3 regions of the Streptomyces sp. NPDC050448 genome follow, and region 3 is predicted to be linked to each of the others. Evidence: riboswitches for the same ligand, from Rfam matches in the RefSeq annotation. Region 3 holds a riboswitch; each other region holds the start of a gene.

The links. A riboswitch is a leader RNA that binds a small molecule or an ion and turns the genes downstream of it on or off. The one in region 3 is predicted to bind cyclic di-AMP.
Region 1: linked by a shared signal. The riboswitch ahead of AB0I68_RS08020 (LysM peptidoglycan-binding domain-containing M23 family metallopeptidase) and the one ahead of AB0I68_RS28150 (transglycosylase family protein) in region 3 are both predicted to bind cyclic di-AMP.
Region 2: linked by a shared signal. The riboswitch ahead of AB0I68_RS23385 (M23 family metallopeptidase) and the one ahead of AB0I68_RS28150 (transglycosylase family protein) in region 3 are both predicted to bind cyclic di-AMP.

The regions. Positions count from the first base shown of each region.
Region 1 is NZ_JBFAJR010000004.1:279,276-284,673, forward strand. Features, by position in the region: gene AB0I68_RS08015 (SGNH/GDSL hydrolase family protein) at 1-764, opposite strand, end outside; gene AB0I68_RS08020 (LysM peptidoglycan-binding domain-containing M23 family metallopeptidase) at 933-1,832, opposite strand; cyclic di-AMP (ydaO/yuaA leader) riboswitch at 1,837-2,045, opposite strand; gene AB0I68_RS08025 (tyrosine-protein phosphatase) at 2,363-3,145, shown strand; gene AB0I68_RS08030 (aspartate aminotransferase family protein) at 3,171-4,574, opposite strand; gene hpnH (adenosyl-hopene transferase HpnH) at 4,571-5,398, opposite strand, start outside.
Region 2 is NZ_JBFAJR010000020.1:124,877-130,274, reverse strand. Features, by position in the region: gene AB0I68_RS23390 (GntR family transcriptional regulator) at 1-583, opposite strand, end outside; gene AB0I68_RS23385 (M23 family metallopeptidase) at 764-1,558, opposite strand; cyclic di-AMP (ydaO/yuaA leader) riboswitch at 1,572-1,730, opposite strand; gene AB0I68_RS23380 (pitrilysin family protein) at 1,915-3,282, opposite strand; gene AB0I68_RS23375 (pitrilysin family protein) at 3,303-4,643, opposite strand; gene AB0I68_RS23370 (DNA topoisomerase IV subunit A) at 4,898-5,398, shown strand, end outside.
Region 3 is NZ_JBFAJR010000029.1:5,585-10,982, reverse strand. Features, by position in the region: gene AB0I68_RS28160 (septum formation initiator family protein) at 1-40, opposite strand, end outside; gene eno (phosphopyruvate hydratase) at 132-1,418, opposite strand; gene AB0I68_RS28150 (transglycosylase family protein) at 1,704-2,405, opposite strand; cyclic di-AMP (ydaO/yuaA leader) riboswitch at 2,408-2,579, opposite strand; gene AB0I68_RS28145 (transglycosylase family protein) at 2,856-3,911, opposite strand; gene AB0I68_RS28140 (cytochrome P450) at 4,023-5,288, opposite strand.

The sequences.
Region 1 (5,398 bases), on a different contig from region 3:
GGACGCTTCGCCTCCACGTGGTCCCCGGAGGACTCCCCGCGCAGCCGCCGCCCGATCCACGGCACCAGGTGCTCCCGCGCCCACTGGATGTTGTCCCGGGTCACGTCCACCGAGCCGCGCGGCTGTTGCGGCGGCCACGGCTGGTCGGGGTCGGCCGGCACCTCGAGTCCCAGCACCTGGGCGGCGCGCAGCGCGACCCGCGTGTGCCCCTCGGGCGAGAGGTGGAGCCGGTCGTCGTCCCAAGCGCGCCGGTCCTGTACGGACTTCAGCGACCAGAGGTCGAGCACCGGGCAGTCGTAGCGGTCGGCGATGGCGCGCACATGCGCGCTGTACGTCGCCACCTTGCCCCGCAGGTGCTTGAGGACCGGTACGCCACGGGTGTCGAAGCCGGTGGTGATCATGACGTGGCCGACGGCTCCGGTGAGGTCGGCGACGGCCGCCTCGAACCGCTCCGCCACGTCGTCCGGGTCGCTGCCGGGCCGGATGATGTCGTTGCCGCCGGCGCAGAAGCTCACCAGGTCCGGCGCGAGTTCCTTGGCCCGGGGGACCTGTTCGGCCACGATCTGGTCGAGGAGGCGCCCCCGCACGGCCAGGTTCGCGTACCGGAATTCGTGTTCCTCGCGCTGATCGGCCAGGAGTACGGCGAGCCGGTCCGCCCAGCCGAGAAAGGTGTCCCCGGGCCCCGGGTCCCCCACACCCTCGGTGAAGCTGTCCCCGATCGCCGCGTACGAGCCGATGGTCTTGAGTGTCGTCGTCGCTGCCACGGGACCCCATACTTCACCCCGGTACGTGACCTACGCCACCGTAGGCAGGGGTTGACGGGCCGTGATCTATACCACCCGGTCGGTTCGGAATAACAAGGCGTGAGGCCGGGACCCCCCTCGGGTCCCGGCCTCACGTGTCCGGTTGCCTCTCTCCGACGGCGGGAGCCGTCAGATGCTCACGCCCTTGGAGCGGAGGTAGGCCAGCGGGTCGATGTCCGAGCCGTAGGACGGCCCGGTGCGGATCTCGAAGTGCAGGTGCGGGCCGGTCGAGTTGCCGGTGGAGCCGGAGAGGCCGATGGTCTGGCCGGCGGTGACGCTCTGGCCGACCGAGACGGAGAGCTGGGACAGGTGGCCGTACTGGGAGTACTTGCCGTCCGCGTGCCGGATGACGACCTCGTTGCCGTACGCGCCGCCCCAGCCGGCCGAGACCACGGTGCCCGCACCGACGGCCCGGACGGTGGTGCCGGAGCTCGCGATGAAGTCGACACCGGTGTGGTAGCCGCTGGCCCACATGGCGCCGGGGGTCTTGTACTGGGTGGAGATCCCGCCGCCGCCGGCGACGGGGGCGACGAAGCCGGCGGCGCTGACCGTGCCGGCGGCGGACTGGGCGGCGCTCTTCTTGGCGGGCGCGGGCGCGGGGGCGGCCGGAGCCGGCGCGGACTCCGCGGCCGGGGCCGCCTCGCCCTTCGCACCGAGGGTCAGCTTCAGCCCGGGGTGGATCAGCGAGGGGTTGGTGCCGACGGCCTCGCGGTTGTCGGCGTACAGCTGCTGCCAGCCGCCGGAGAGGTGGCGGTCCTGAGCGATCTTGGAGAGGTAGTCGCCCGGCACGACGGTGTAGACGGCCGGAGCGCCCTGCGCCGCAGCGGCGGGCACGGCCCGCAGCGCCGCCGGAGCCTGCGGGGCCCGCACGGGAGCCGCGGCGGGAGCCGCCGTCGGGGCGGCGGCCGCGTGGGCGCCGGCGGCACCCAGCAGAGGCAGCGCGAGGGCCGCACCACCGGTGCCTGCGACGGCGAAACCGCGCGCCATGGAACGGGACTTGGGACGGCGGTGCTTACCCTTTGCAGGCATGGCGAATTCCTCTCCGTCGCCTGCGAGGTGAGCTGTCGGGTTCGGACTGGAGATGTCCGGCCGCACATGAACGGACCATGTACGGCTTCACCCCGAGCTGCGCCGATACAAAGATCGGAAAACAGCGGCTTACCTGGTTCCCCCGCTCCTGCCGCGCGCGTCAATAGTCGGGTGCGGTTTCCGGACGGCGGCAGGATTCGGCGGTCCATCCGGATCGATCGCGAAGGTAATCCAGCCCGGCCGCACGGAACAAGCCATGAATTTCCTGACGGATTCACAGGGCGGGGAGTTCGGCGGAATTCCGGTCACCCTCCGTCCATACCCCGCCGCCAACAACCGCCCCGGCCGGGCCATTCGACTTTGACGATCAGGCACTCACGGTCACCGTATGATCTGGCTCACGGGGCTGCGCCCGATCTCGCCTCCGGTGATGGCAAGTTGGTCTCAAGTAGCGTAATTCGGACATCCCACGACGATGCGGAGGAGTTCCCGTGACCCAGCAGATACCCCAGCCCCCGCGGACGGAGCCCATGCCCGAGCCGGAGCTGGCCGGAGTGCGCAACTTCCGCGACGTGGGCGGCCTCCCCGCCACCGACGGGCGGAGGGTCAAGCCGGGACGACTGTTCCGTAGCGGACATCTGGCACATGCCACCGAAACCGATGCAGAATTCCTCGCATCGCTCGGCCTCCACACGATTTTCGACTTCCGCAACGGCGCCGACCATGCCGTGGAGGGACTCGACGTCGAGCTCCCCGGCGTCCGGAACGTCAACATCCCGCTGTCGGATCCGGCCGACGGCAAGGAATTCTGGACGATGGTCCGCAACGGCGGCCTCGAGCAGCTCCGCGGAATCCTGGGCGACGGAAAGGGCGCCGCCCGGATGGCCCACTCGTACCGCTCGATGGTCAGGCACCGCACCACCGAACACAGCCGGGTCGTGCACGCCCTCGCCGAGGACAGCCTTCCGGCGCTCATGCACTGCGCGGCCGGCAAGGACCGGGCCGGCCTGTCGATCGCCGTCACCCTGCTCGCGCTGGGTGTCGAGCGCGAGGCGATCGTGGCGGACTACCTGGAGTCCAACGCCCCGCACCGCCGGTACCGGGTGCGCCGCGGCAGCGACGCCCCCGAGGCCCACTCCCCCGAGGTGATGGAGCTGCTCGCCCCGCTCTTCGACGCCCGCGCCGAGTACCTGACGGCGGCCTTCGACGCCATCGACGAGCACTGGGGCGGTGTCGAGCGGTACCTGGCCGAGGGCCTCGGGCTCACGCCCGAGACCCTCGGCCGGCTGCGGGACCGGCTGCTCGACCGGTAATCCGGCCGAGCGGCGGAGCAGGCCGTCAGCCGCCGCCGACGGCCTGCTTCACCAGCGTCCTGCCGAAGTCCCACATCAGCCCGCCGCCGCCGTGCGCCTCGTCCATGACCTCGCGGAAGGCGCCGACGAACCGGTCGACGTCCCGCTCGTCCACGATCAGCGGCGGGATGAGCTTGATGACCTCCAGATGATCACCGGACACCTGTGTCAGGATCCGGTGCTTCTGCAGCAGCGGAACCACGACCATCTGGGCGAAGAGCCCCTTGCGGGCCGCCTGGAGCATGGCCCACCGGCTGCGCAGCCCCAGCGAGGACGGCCGCCCGAACTCGATGCCGATCATCAGGCCGCGCCCCCGTACCTCGTGGAGCAGCTCGTACTCGTCCACGAGCGCCGCGAGCCGCCCGCGCAGCAGGTCGCCCATCGCGCGGGCGTTCGCGACCACCGACTCGTCCTCCATGACGCAGAGCACCGCCAGCCCGGCCGCCATCGCCTGCGCGTTGGATCCGAAACTGGCGGAGTGCACCAGCACGCGGTCCATGGACGAGTAGACCTTCTTGAAGATCCAGTCCTTGCCCAGGGTCGCGCCGACGGGCACATAGCCGCCCGACAGGGCCTTGGCCACACACACCAGATCCGGCTCCACGCCCGGCTCGTGCTGGTACGCGTAGAAATCCCCGGTCCGGCCGAGGCCCGTCTGCACCTCGTCCGCGATCAGCAGCGCCTTGTGCCGGTGCAGCAGCTCCTGCGCCGCGAGCAGGAACCCGGGCGGGGCCGCGAGCACGCCCTTGCCCTGGACCGGCTCGACGACGAAGGCGGCGACGTCGCCCCGCTTCAGTTCCCGCTCCAGGGCGGCCAGGTCCCCGAGGGCGATCTTCGTATCGGGCAACAGCGGCGCGAAGCCGTCCCGGAAGCCGCCCTCCCCGTTGACCGAGAGCGAGCCCGTGGTCAGCCCGTGGAAGGCGTGGTCGCAGTAGAGGACCCTGGGCCGCCCGGTGGCGTACCGGGCGAACTTCAGGGCGGTCTCCACGGCCTCGGTGCCGCTGTTGCCGAAGAAGACCCGGTCCAGGTGCGGGCTGTACGAGAGCAGCTTCTCCGCCAGCAGCCCGGGCAGCGGCTGGCAGTCGAACCGGGTCAGATCGGCGAGCTGGGCGTCCAGGACGTCGTGCAGGGCCTGGCGGACCACCGGGTGGTGCCGGCCCAGGCCCATCACTCCGAACCCGGCCAGCATGTCCAGGTAGTCGTTGCCGTCGGCGTCCCAGAAGTGCGCGCCCTCGGCCCGTACGTAGACCTTGTCGAAGCCGATCGTGTGCAGCATCCGCGGCAGCTGGTGGTTGAGGTGCCGCGCGTGCAGCTCGTACCGCTCCGCGCCGCGCTCGGCCAGCAGGGCGCCGAGGTCGAAGCCCTTGCCCCCTCCCGACGCGGGCGTCATGCCGACTTGTCCCGGTTGCCGCCGAGGGTCTCGCGGGCCGCGCGCAGGGACTCCTTGAGGGAGCCCATGGTGGCGAGGACGGCGGTGGGCTCGTAGCCGCAGTGCGCCATGCAATTCGCGCAGCGCGGGTCCTTTCCGCGGCCGTACTTGCTCCAGTCGGTTTCCTCGATCAGCTCCCGGTACGTCGGCACGTAGCCGTCGCTCATCAGATAGCAGGGGCGCTGCCAGCCGAAGAGGGAGTAATTGGGAATGGCCCAGGCGGTGCAGGGGAAATCTGCCTTGCCCTCCAGGAAGTCGAGGAAGAGCGGGGAGTGGTTGAGCCGCCAGCGCCCCCGGTTTCCGCCCGCGAAGGCCTTCTTGAAGAGTTCCCTGGTCTGTTCGACGCCGAGGAAGTGCTCCTGGTCGGGGGCCTTTTCGTAGGCGTAGGCGGGAGAGATCATCATTTCGTCGACCTTGAGGTCGTCATTGAGGTAGTTGAGCACCTCGATGATCGTCTGCGGGGTGTCGGTGTTGAAGAAGGTGGAGTTGGTGGTGACCCGGAACCCGCGCTTCTTCGCGTCCTTGATGGCGGCGACCGCCTCGTCGAAGACGCCTTCCTTGGCCACCGACTCGTCGTGCCGCTCGCGCAGCCCGTCGATGTGCACGGCGAAGGCGAAGTACGGGGACGGGGTGAACTTCTCGATCTTCTTGCGCAGCAGCATCGCGTTGGTGCAGAGGAACACGTACTTCCGCCGGGCCACCAGCTGCCGCACGATCTCGTCGATCTGCGGGTGCATCAGGGGTTCGCCGCCCGCGATGGACACCATGGGCGCGCCGGACTCCAG
Region 2 (5,398 bases), on a different contig from region 3:
GCACCGCCGTCAGCGTCCGGGCGCGCTCGGCGTCCCCGCGGGCCACCGCGTCCACGATCGCCCCGTGCTCCGCCCAGGACTCGACGGGCCGGGCCGGCGCCTCCACGGCGTACATCCAGGCGACCTTGTGCCGCATCTGCGTGAGCAGCGCGATCAGCCCGGGGCTGCCGGAAGCCTGGGCGAGGGTCTCGTGGAACCAGCCTCCCAGGGACCGCAGATCCTCCCCCTGGCCCCGCCTGGCCCGCTCCTGGCCCAGTCTGACCAGCCCGCGCAGCACCTTGAGGTGGGCCTCGGTGCGCCGGCGGGCGGCCCGGGCGGCCGCCAGCGGCTCGAGCAGCATCCGCAGCTCCAGGAGGTCGGCCGCCTCCTGCTCGGTGGGCTCGGCGACGCAGGCGCCCGCATGCCGCCGGGTGGTGACGAAGCCTTCGGACTCCAGGGTCCGCAGCGCCTCGCGGACCGGGACGCGGGAGACGCCGTACCGGCGGGCCAGCACCTCCTCGGTCAGCCTGCCGCCCGGTTCGAAGACTCCGGAGACGATGTCGTCGCGGATTGCCGTGCATACCGCGTGCGCAGGAATACGCAAGTCCGGACCTCCGCCTATTTCCGACTGCCGACGCCATTACCGCGACCGTGCTGGGATCGTACTGGGACTCTATTGCAACAAGCGATGTTTTCCGAGCGCGGACGGAAATCGCGAATGTTTACAGCCACAACGCGAAGGCCCCGGCTCGGGGAGCCGGGGCCTTCGGTGAAGTGCTGCGGGTCAGACGTCGACGCCGTGGTTGCGCAGGTAGGCGACCGGGTCGATGTCCGAGCCGTACTGGGGGCCGGTGCGGGCCTCGAAGTGCAGGTGCGGGCCGCTGGAGTTGCCGGTGGAGCCCGACAGGCCGATCTGCTGGCCCGCGGTGACCTGCTCGCCGACGGAGACGTCCAGCGAGGTCATGTGGCCGTACTGCGTGTACGTGCCGTCGTTGTGCTTGATGACGACGTTGTTGCCGTACGCGCCGCCCCAGCCGGCCTCGACCACGGTTCCGGCGCCCACCGCGTGCACCGAGGTGCCGGAGGCCGCGTGGAAGTCGATGCCGGTGTGGCTGCCGGAGGACCACATGCCGCCGCCTGCGTGCCACTGGGTGCTGATATAGGACCCGTCGACCGGGGCGACGAAGGTGTTGAGGCGCTTGCGCTCCTCCTCGCGGGCGGCGCGCTCGGCGGCCTCGCGCTCGGCCTTCACCTTCTCCTCGGCCTTCGCCTTGGCCTCGGCGGCGCGCGCCTTCGCGTCGGCCTCCGCCTTCGCCTTGGCGGCCGCGGCCTCGGCCGCGTGCTGCTGGGCCTCGGCCTGGGCCTCGATCTGGACCGGGACGTCCTCGGCCGTCACGACGGCGTTCAGGCCGGTGTCCTCCATGGAGGGCGCCTTGTCCGACGCGGCGAACGCCGGGCCTGCGAGGGAGCCGACGACACCGGTGGTGGCGAGGGCGGCTATGCCGGCGTAGCCGGCGGTCTTGCGGCTCAGACGACTGGAACCACGGTGTTTACCGGCGGCACGACTGCCAAACGCCATGAAGGGGCTGATCCTTTCCTTCCTTCTCGCCTACCGGGTTAGCTGACGGGTTCGGAGCAGGAAGGTCTCCTACGGGCCCCCTCTGACGAGGCGGTCCGATTCACCCCAGGGACGCATGTGGGTCCCCGGCTCCCCAGGCTCGCGCCTGACGGGGACTCGGCGATCGCTGCCCGGTGCCGCGGATGCGGCGCGTACAACTGACGGACAGCACGCCCGACGCTAGGCGGATCATCAGTCAATCGCCAAACAGACGCGCCTTTTTGTTGCGTACGCCACACCACATACAAGCAACCTCTCCACCAAACAGACAAAAGGGGCCCCGGTGGACAAGCCACCGGAACCCCTTGAGATGTCCGTCAGTTGGTGACGACGGTGACCTCGCCGATCCCGAGCGCCCGCACCGGCGCCTCGATCTGCGAAGCGTCGCCCACCAGGACGGTGACCAGGCGGTCCACCGGGAACGCGGCCAGGACGGCCGAAGTCGCCTCCACCGTGCCCGTTTGGGCCAGCTGCGCGTACAACCGGGCCTGGTAGTCGTCCGGGAGCTCCTGCTCGACCTGGTCGGCGAGCGTGCCGGCGACGGCCGCGGCCGTCTCGAACTTCAGCGGGGCCACGCCCACCAAGTTCTGCACCGCCACGTCCCGTTCGGCGTCGGTCAGGCCGCCCTCCGCGAGGGTGCGGAGCACCTTCCAGAGGTCGTCGAGCGCCGGGCCGGTGTTGGGGGTGTCCACGGAGCCGCTGATGGCGAGCATCGAGGCGCCCTTGCCGTCGGCGGTGGAACGCAGCACCTGGCCGAAGGCGCGCACGCCGTACGTGTAGCCCTTCTCCTCGCGCAGCACCTTGTCCAGGCGCGAGGTGAGGGTGCCGCCCAGGCAGTACGTGCCGAGCACCTGCGCCGCCCAGACCCGCTCGTGCCGGTCCGGCCCGATCCGGCCGATGAGCAGCTGCGTCTGGACCGCGCCGGGCCGGTCCACGATGACCACGCGGCCGGTGTCGTCGGCGGTCACCGGCGGCACCGGGAGCGCCTCGGCGGAGTTGCCTGTCCAGCTGCCCAGGGTGTCCGCCAGCACGGCGTCCAGGTCGATGCCGGTCAGGTCGCCGACGACCACCGCCGTGGCGGTGGCGGGGCGTACGTGGGCCTCGAAGAAGGCGCGTACGGCCGCGGAGTCGATCCGGGCGACCGTCTCCTCGGTGCCCTGGCGCGGGCGGGACATCCGCAGGGTGGACGGGAAGAGCTGCTTGGAGAGCTCCTTGGCGGCGCGGCGCTGCGGGTTGGCCAGCTCGTGCGGGATCTCGTCGAGCCGGTTGCGCACCAGCCGGTCGACCTCGCTGTCGGCGAAGGCGGGCGCGCGCAGCGCCTCGGCGACCAGGCCCAGCGCCTTGGCCAGCCGGGAGGCCGGGACCTCCAGGGAGACCCGCACGCCCGGGTGGTCGGCATGCGCGTCGAGCGTGGCGCCGCAGCGCTCGAGCTCGGCCGCGAACTCCTCGGCGGTGTGCTTGTCGGTGCCCTCGGACAGCGCGCGGGCCATGATGGTCGCCACGCCGTCCAGGCCCTGGGGCTCGGCGTCCAGCGGGGCGGCCAGGTTGACCTCGACGGCGACGACCTGCTGGCCCGGCCGGTGGCAGCGCAGCACGGTCAGGCCGTTGGGCAGCGAGCCGCGCTCCGGGGCAGGGAAGGCCCACGGCCGGGCCTGGCCGGCCTGCGGCTGCGGGTGGAAGGTCATCGTGACGGCTGCGGTGTCGCTCACTGCTCCGCCCCCTCGTTCTCGTCGTTCTCGTCGGCCTCTGCCGGAAGCGGCTCGTACACCAGCACCGCGCGGTTGTCGGGGCGCAGTCGGGCCGCGGCCACGGCCTGCACCTCCTCGGCGGTGATGTCGAGGACCCGCTGGACGGCGCTGAGCGCCAGCTGCGGGTCGCCGAACAGCACGGCGAAGCGGCACAGTTCGTCGGCCCGGCCGGCCACCGTGCTCAGCCGGTCCAGCCACTCGCGCTCCAGCTGCGCCTGGGCGCGCTCCATCTCCTCGGCCGTCGGGCCCTCGGCGGCGAACCGCGCGAGCTCCTCGTCGACGGCCGCCTCGATGTCGGGCACCTCGACCCCGCTGGAGGTCTTCACGTCCAGCCAGCCCAGCGAGGGCGCGCCGGCGAGCCGCAGCATGCCGAAGCCTGCCGCGACGGCCGTCTGGTCGCGGCGTACCAGGCGGTTGTGCAGCCGGGAGGACTCGCCACCGCCCAGGACGGTCAGCGCCACGTCGGCGGCGTCGCACTCGCGGCTGCCGTCGTGCGGGAGCCGGTAGGCGGCCATCAGCGCGCGGGCCGGGACCTCCTCGACGATCTCCTCGCGCAGCTCCCGGCCCATGATCTCGGGCAGCGTGCCGTCGCGCGGCGGCTGCTTGCCGTCGTGCCCGGGAATGGTCCCGAAGTACTTCTCGACCCAGGCGAGCGCCTGCTCGGGGTCGATGTCGCCCACGACCGACAGCACCGCGTTGTTGGGCGCGTAGTACGTGCGGAAGAAGGAGCGGGCGTCCTCCAGGGAGGCCGCGTCCAGGTCGGCCATGGAGCCGATCGGGGTGTGGTGGTACGGGTGGCCCTCGGGGTACGCCAGGGCGGTCAGCTTCTCGAAGGCCGTGCCGTACGGGACGTTGTCGTACCGCTGGCGGCGCTCGTTCTTGACGACGTCGCGCTGGTTCTCCATGGACTCGTCGTCCAGGGCGGCGAGCAGCGAGCCCATCCGGTCCGCCTCGAGCCAGAGCGCGAGCTCCAGCTGGTGGGCCGGCATGGTCTCGAAGTAGTTGGTGCGCTCGAAGCTGGTCGTGCCGTTGAGCGAACCGCCGGCACCCTGGACCAGCTCGAAGTGTCCGTTGCCGGGTACGCTCGCCGAGCCCTGGAACATCAGGTGCTCGAAGAGGTGAGCCAGGCCGGTCCGCCCCTTGACTTCATGGCGCGAGCCGACGTCGTACCAGAGGCAGACCGCGGCGACCGGGGTCAGGTGATCCTCGGAGAGCACCACGCGCAGGCCGTTGGCCAGCCGGTGCTCGGTCGCTGTCAGGCCGCCGGAGCCGGCCTGGGCTGTGGCCGTGTGACCCATGGGCATGTGGTCCCTTCGATCGCGATGCAGAGATTTCCGTCAGACCTGCCACTGTATGCAAGCGCGTCGGGGACCGGAGAAGTTCCCGGCTCACACTCCCCCGAGGACTCCGTCCAGGGGGTACCCCCAGGGTCGGAGTCGGCGTTGTCGGCGCCTCGGGCCACAATGGTCCGCGACAACCCCCGTCAGCCCCTGTCAGACCACCCGCCAGACCCCCAGCACACTTTCTTTCTTGGTTAAGGAGCCGCGCAGCGATGGCCCGCCGCAGCACGAAGACCCCGCCGCCGGAGGATTTCGAGGAGAAGATCCTCGACATCGACGTCGTCGACGAAATGCAGGGCTCCTTCCTCGAGTACGCGTACTCGGTGATCTACTCCCGCGCCCTGCCCGACGCCCGCGACGGTATGAAGCCGGTGCACCGGCGCATCGTCTACCAGATGAACGAGATGGGCCTGCGCCCCGACCGCGGCTACGTGAAGTGCGCCCGCGTCGTCGGCGAGGTCATGGGCAAGCTGCACCCGCACGGTGACGCGTCGATCTACGACGCCCTCGTGCGCATGGCCCAGCCCTTCTCGATGCGGCTGCCGCTCGTCGACGGCCACGGCAACTTCGGCTCGCTCGGCAACGACGACCCGCCGGCCGCGATGCGTTACACCGAGTGCAAGATGGCGGACGCCACGTCACTCATGACGGAGTCGATCGACGAGGACACCGTCGACTTCACCGCCAACTACGACGGCCAGGAGCAGGAGCCG
Region 3 (5,398 bases):
CGGTGGAGAAGGTGGAGAACCGATCCCGGTTCCCGGCCATTGATCCCGCCTCCCCTGTATACGCACTACGCAATACGTCCCCGCACACGGTACGGGACCGAGTGCGGGGACGTACGGAGGCAAGAGCGTGATTAGCCCTTGAAGCGCGGGAAGGCGGAGCGGCCCGCGTACACCGCGGCGTCGTCGAGGATCTCCTCGATGCGCAGCAGCTGGTTGTACTTGGCGACGCGGTCCGAGCGGGCCGGGGCGCCGGTCTTGATCTGACCGCAGTTCACGGCGACGGCGAGGTCGGCGATGGTGACGTCCTCGGTCTCACCGGAGCGGTGCGACATCATGCACTTGAAGCCGTTGCGCTGGGCCATCTCGACGGCGTCGAGGGTCTCGGTCAGCGAACCGATCTGGTTCACCTTGACGAGCAGGGCGTTCGCGGAGCCCTCCTCGATACCGCGGGCCAGACGCTCCGGGTTGGTGACGAAGAGGTCGTCGCCGACGATCTGGACCTTGGCGCCGAGGCGGTCGGTGATGGTCTTCCAGCCGGCCCAGTCGTCCTCGAACAGCGGGTCCTCGATGGAGACGAGCGGGTACGCCTCGACGAGCTCGGCGTAGTAGTCGGTCATCTCGGCGGCCGAGCGGGACTGGCCCTCGAACTCGTACTTGCCGTCCTTGTAGAACTCGGACGCGGCGACGTCGAGGGCGAGCGCGATGTCCTTGCCCGGGGTGTAGCCGGCCTGCTTGATGGCCTCGATGATGAGGTCGAGCGCGGCGCGGTTGGACTCCAGGTTCGGGGCGAAGCCGCCCTCGTCGCCCAGGCCGGTGGACAGACCCTTGGTGTGCAGGACCTTCTTGAGGGTGTGGTAGACCTCGGCACCCCAGCGCAGGGCCTCGGAGAAGGACTCCGCGCCGATCGGGGCGATCATGAACTCCTGGATGTCCACGTTGGAGTCGGCGTGCGACCCACCGTTGAGGATGTTCATCATCGGAACGGGCAGCAGGTGCGCGTTCGGGCCGCCGAGGTAGCGGAAGAGCGGGAGGTCCGAGGCCTCGGACGCGGCGTGCGCGACGGCGAGGGACACGCCGAGGATGGCGTTGGCGCCGAGCGAGCCCTTGTTGTCGGTGGCGTCCAGGTCGAACATGGCCTGGTCGATCAGGCGCTGCTCGGTGGCGTCGTAGCCGACGAGCTCCGGGCCGATCTGCTCGATGACGGCGAGGACGGCCTTCTCGACACCCTTGCCCATGTAACGGTTGGGGTCACCGTCACGGAGCTCGATGGCCTCGAATGCACCGGTGGAGGCGCCGGACGGAACTGCAGCACGGCCGGTGCTGCCATCGTCGAGGCCCACCTCGACCTCGACCGTGGGGTTGCCTCGGGAGTCCAGGATTTCCCGGGCTACGACGACGTCGATGGACGGCACGAGCATCTCCTTCTGGGATGTGACGCTGGATGTGCGGTGGCGTGTCAGGCCGTGGGATGGCCTTGCCGCCTAGAGCCTAACCGGCTCCGGGCGCTCGACCGGCCGACCGCCCGGCCCCTGGGACGAAAAAGGGCCCGAATACCCGCCTTCCGGGACATAGGACTCTCGATTGCCGGCGTCTCGACCGGGGCCGCGCAGGAAAAACGCCACCGCCCGGCGCGTGGGGGCAGACGCGCCGGGCGGTGGGGATGCTGCGTGTTGCACGAGCTGCCGCGGTAGTTACCGCGGGATTCAGCTGAGCTTCAGCTTCTGACCGGGGAAGATCAGGTCGGCATCCGAGACGATGTCCTTGTTGAGCTCGAAGAGCTTCTCCCAGCCGCCCTTGACGCCGTTGGCCTCGGCGATGGTGCCCAGGGTGTCGCCGGACTTGACCTCGTACGAGCCGTTGCCGGTCTTCGGGGCCGGGGCCTCGGAGCGCTCGGAGCGGGTGGTCGGGGCCTCGGAGCGCTGCGTCTCCTTCTTCGGCTCGGTCTTCTTCGGCTGGGTCTTCTTCGTCTCGGCCTTCTGCTCCGTCTTCTTCGGGGTGTCGGTCGTACCACCACCGGTGTAGGAGGAGTTGGACAGGCCGACGCCGCAGGACGGCCACGCGCCCTTGCCCTGGCCCTTGAGGACCTTCTCGGCGATGGCTATCTGCTGCGCCTTGGAGGCCTGGTTGGCCTGGGCGGCGTACGCCTTGCCGCCGTACGCGGCCCAGGTGGAGGCCGAGAACTGCACTCCGCCGTAGTAGCCGTTGCCCGTGTTGATGGCCCAGTTGCCGCCGGACTCGCACTGCGCGACGCGGTCCCACTCGGAGACGGTCGCGGCGGAGGCGGAGCCCGCGGTCATCAGGGGCGCCGCGACGGCGACACCGGCGACGCCGGCGAGCGTGACGATGCGGGTGGTCCGCTCGATGGCGGTGGCGCGGCGGTGCTTGCCCTTGCCGGAAAGCAGCATGGAGTTCTCCTCACCGACGCCTGCGAGGTGAGCTGTCGGGTTCGGGCGGATGAGTGCCCGGCCGTGCGATGTGGCGCACGACTTAACCCCTAGCCGTTTCCGTGACCGTCTCTCAACGGCCGGTCCCGGCGCCTACCTTGGTTCCCCCGCTCCTGCCTTCGGCGCTTGACGCGACGACTGTTCCCCCCGTCCGCCGGCAGGACTCGGCGATGCGGTCGAAGAGGCCCGCGGTGGCGGGCGACTCAGAAGGTAGACAGGTCTCTCCCCGATGTTCAACGAGGAACATCGGGGAGAAACGACCCCTACTTGCGCTCTCCTTGCGGGCATTTGCGCAGGTGAGGACGGGGTTTGCGGAAGGCTTCGGGCGGGACACGCCAGTTGACCGGAAGAGACACATGTCTCACTTGCAGATAACAGACATTCAGCTCTTTTTGGGTGTCCGAAGTGTCACTATTTCTGGCTTAGATGCAGATTCTGGCCAGGCTTGATCAGATCGGCGTCATCCCCGATGACCTGCTCGTTGGCCTGGTAGAGCGCGTTCCAGCCGCCCTTGAGGCCCTTGGCAGACGCGATGGTGGCCAGGCTGTCACCCGCCTGGACGGTGTACGAGGGGGCCGACGCCGCCTCTGACACGACGGGCGCCTCGGGGGCCGGCGTACCACGGTGCTTGCCGGTGCCGGAGGTGTCCGGGATGGCGGCCGGGTCGGTGGAGGCGCCCGGGGTACCGGGGGTACCCGGGGTCGAGGGGGCGCCGGGCTTGGCCGGGTTGGCCGGAGCGGTCGGGTCCGCCGGGTGCCCGGGCGTGGTCGGGGTTCCCGGGGCCGTCGGCGCGATGGGCGTCGTCGGGGCCGTGGGGACGCCCGGGTTCACGGTCGGGTCGCCCGGGAGCACCGGGACGGACGGCGACGTGGACGGCGCATCCGGGTCGGGCATGACGGGCAGTCCGCTGTTCGGCGCGAGCGGCGCCGGCGGGAGCGTGAAGTCGGGGGCCGGGGTCGGGGTCGGGGCGCCGAAGTCCATCGCCTTGGCCCCGGTGCCGCCGCGCGGGACCGAGTCGTCGGGGCGCGAGTGGCTCGGGGCGACCGGTCCGAGCGTGCCGGGCAGGCCCGGGTCCACGCTCGCGGCGGGAGCCTGCTGGGTCAGCCCGGCCGACTCCGAGCACTGCCCCCACGCCGAGGGACCCTGGGCGCCCAGCACGCGCTCCGCGACGGCGATCTGCTGCGACCGGCTGGCGAGGTCGGGACGCTCGGCGAACGCGAGGCCGCCCGAGGCGTTCCACTGCTCCTGCGTGAACGAAAGTCCGCCGTACGACCCGCTGCCGAAGTTGGCGCTCCAGGAGCCCCCGCTCTCGCACTCGGCGACCTTGTCCCACGTGGAGGTGTCGGCCGCGCTCGCGCCGGTGGCGGCGAGCAGCGGTAGTGCCAAAGCGGAGCCAGTGACTCCGGCGGTGACGACTATCGCGGGTACCTGGCGGGGGCGTCTGTGGCGGCCGTTCCCGGAACGCATGAGCTGCACCTTTCGCATAACGGCTGGGTAACGGCAGAACCTAGCCGTCTTAGCACGATAGTCACAACTCTTGACGGGAGCTGACTTACGGTCAGGGGACGTTCAGGTGTTTCAAGGTGTGAACCGGACGGGAAGAGTGCGCAGGCCACGCATGATCAGACCCCCGCGCCAGCGAAGGTCGTTGGGCGGAACAGCGAGTTCCAGATCTGGCAGACGCGTCAGCAAAGTCGCAAGCGCCGTCTGCCCTTCAAGTCGTGCGAGCGGAGCGCCCAGGCAGTAGTGGATGCCGTGCCCGTATCCGAGGTGCTGGTTGTCCGTGCGGGAGAGGTCCAGGGTGTCCGGATCGGCGAACCGCTCGGGATCCCGGTCGGCCGCGGCGAGGACGACGAGCACCGGATCGCCGGCCGCGACGTCCTGGCCCCCGAGGGTCAGCGGCTCGGTGGCGAACCGCCAGGTGGCGAGCTCCACGGGACCGTCGTAGCGGAGCAGCTCCTCGATGCCGGTCTCCAGCAGGCCGCTCTCACCGGCGGCGAGGGAGTCCTGGAGGCGGGCGCGCTGGTCCGGGTTCATGAAGAGGGAGTGGACGCCGTTGCCGATGAGGTTCACGGTCGTCTCGAATCCGGCGAAGAGCAGGATGAAGGCCATGGCGGTGGCCTCGGCCTCCGTCAGGTGGTCGCCGTGGTCGCTCGCGCGGATCAGGTCGGAGATCAGGTCATTACCCAGATCATCCCTTTTGCGGTGGATGAGTTCACCGAGGTAGGTCCGCATCTGCTTCACGGAGCGGGCGACGCCGCCGCGCGGGCCGCCGCCGTGCCGGATCATCATCCCGGCCCAGTCGCGGAAGTCGTCCTGGTCCTCGCGCGGTACGCCGAGCATCTCGCAAATGGCGTAGATGGGGAGCGGGAAGGCGAACTCGTGGATGAGGTCCGCCTCCCCCCTGCTCGCGAACTGATCGATGAGGTGGTCGGTCAGCTCCTGCACCCGGGGAGTGAACTCGGCCACCCGGCGCGGGGTGAACGCCTTCGACACCAGCCGCCGCAGCCGGGTGTGGTCCGGCGGGTCGATGTTGAGCAGATGCGTCATCAGTTCCGCCTTGCGCTCCCCCGGGATCCCGGTCTTGCCCTTGGCGTGCGCCGGCTCCGCGTGGTGCGCCGGGTTCTTGCTGAGCCGCTGGTCCGCAAGGGCCTGGCGGGCGTCGGCGTACCGGGTGACGAGCCAGGCCTCGACCCCGCTGGGGAGCTTGGTGCGGTGCACCGGGGAGTGCTCGCGCAGCCAGGCGTACGCCGGGTACGGATCGGTCGCGAACTCCCAGTCGAACAGGGTCGGGCCCTGGGGAGGAGTGCTGTCTGCGGGGGCTCTGGAGGTCGGCTCGTGCACCCGCTGACCGTATCCCGCGCGCCGGCCGCCATCCCATATGGGTCGTTCGCCGCGGCTGTCCGTAGATCCGCCATCGCTTGACCTCGCGTTCCCCGGCCCTCCTATTTTCG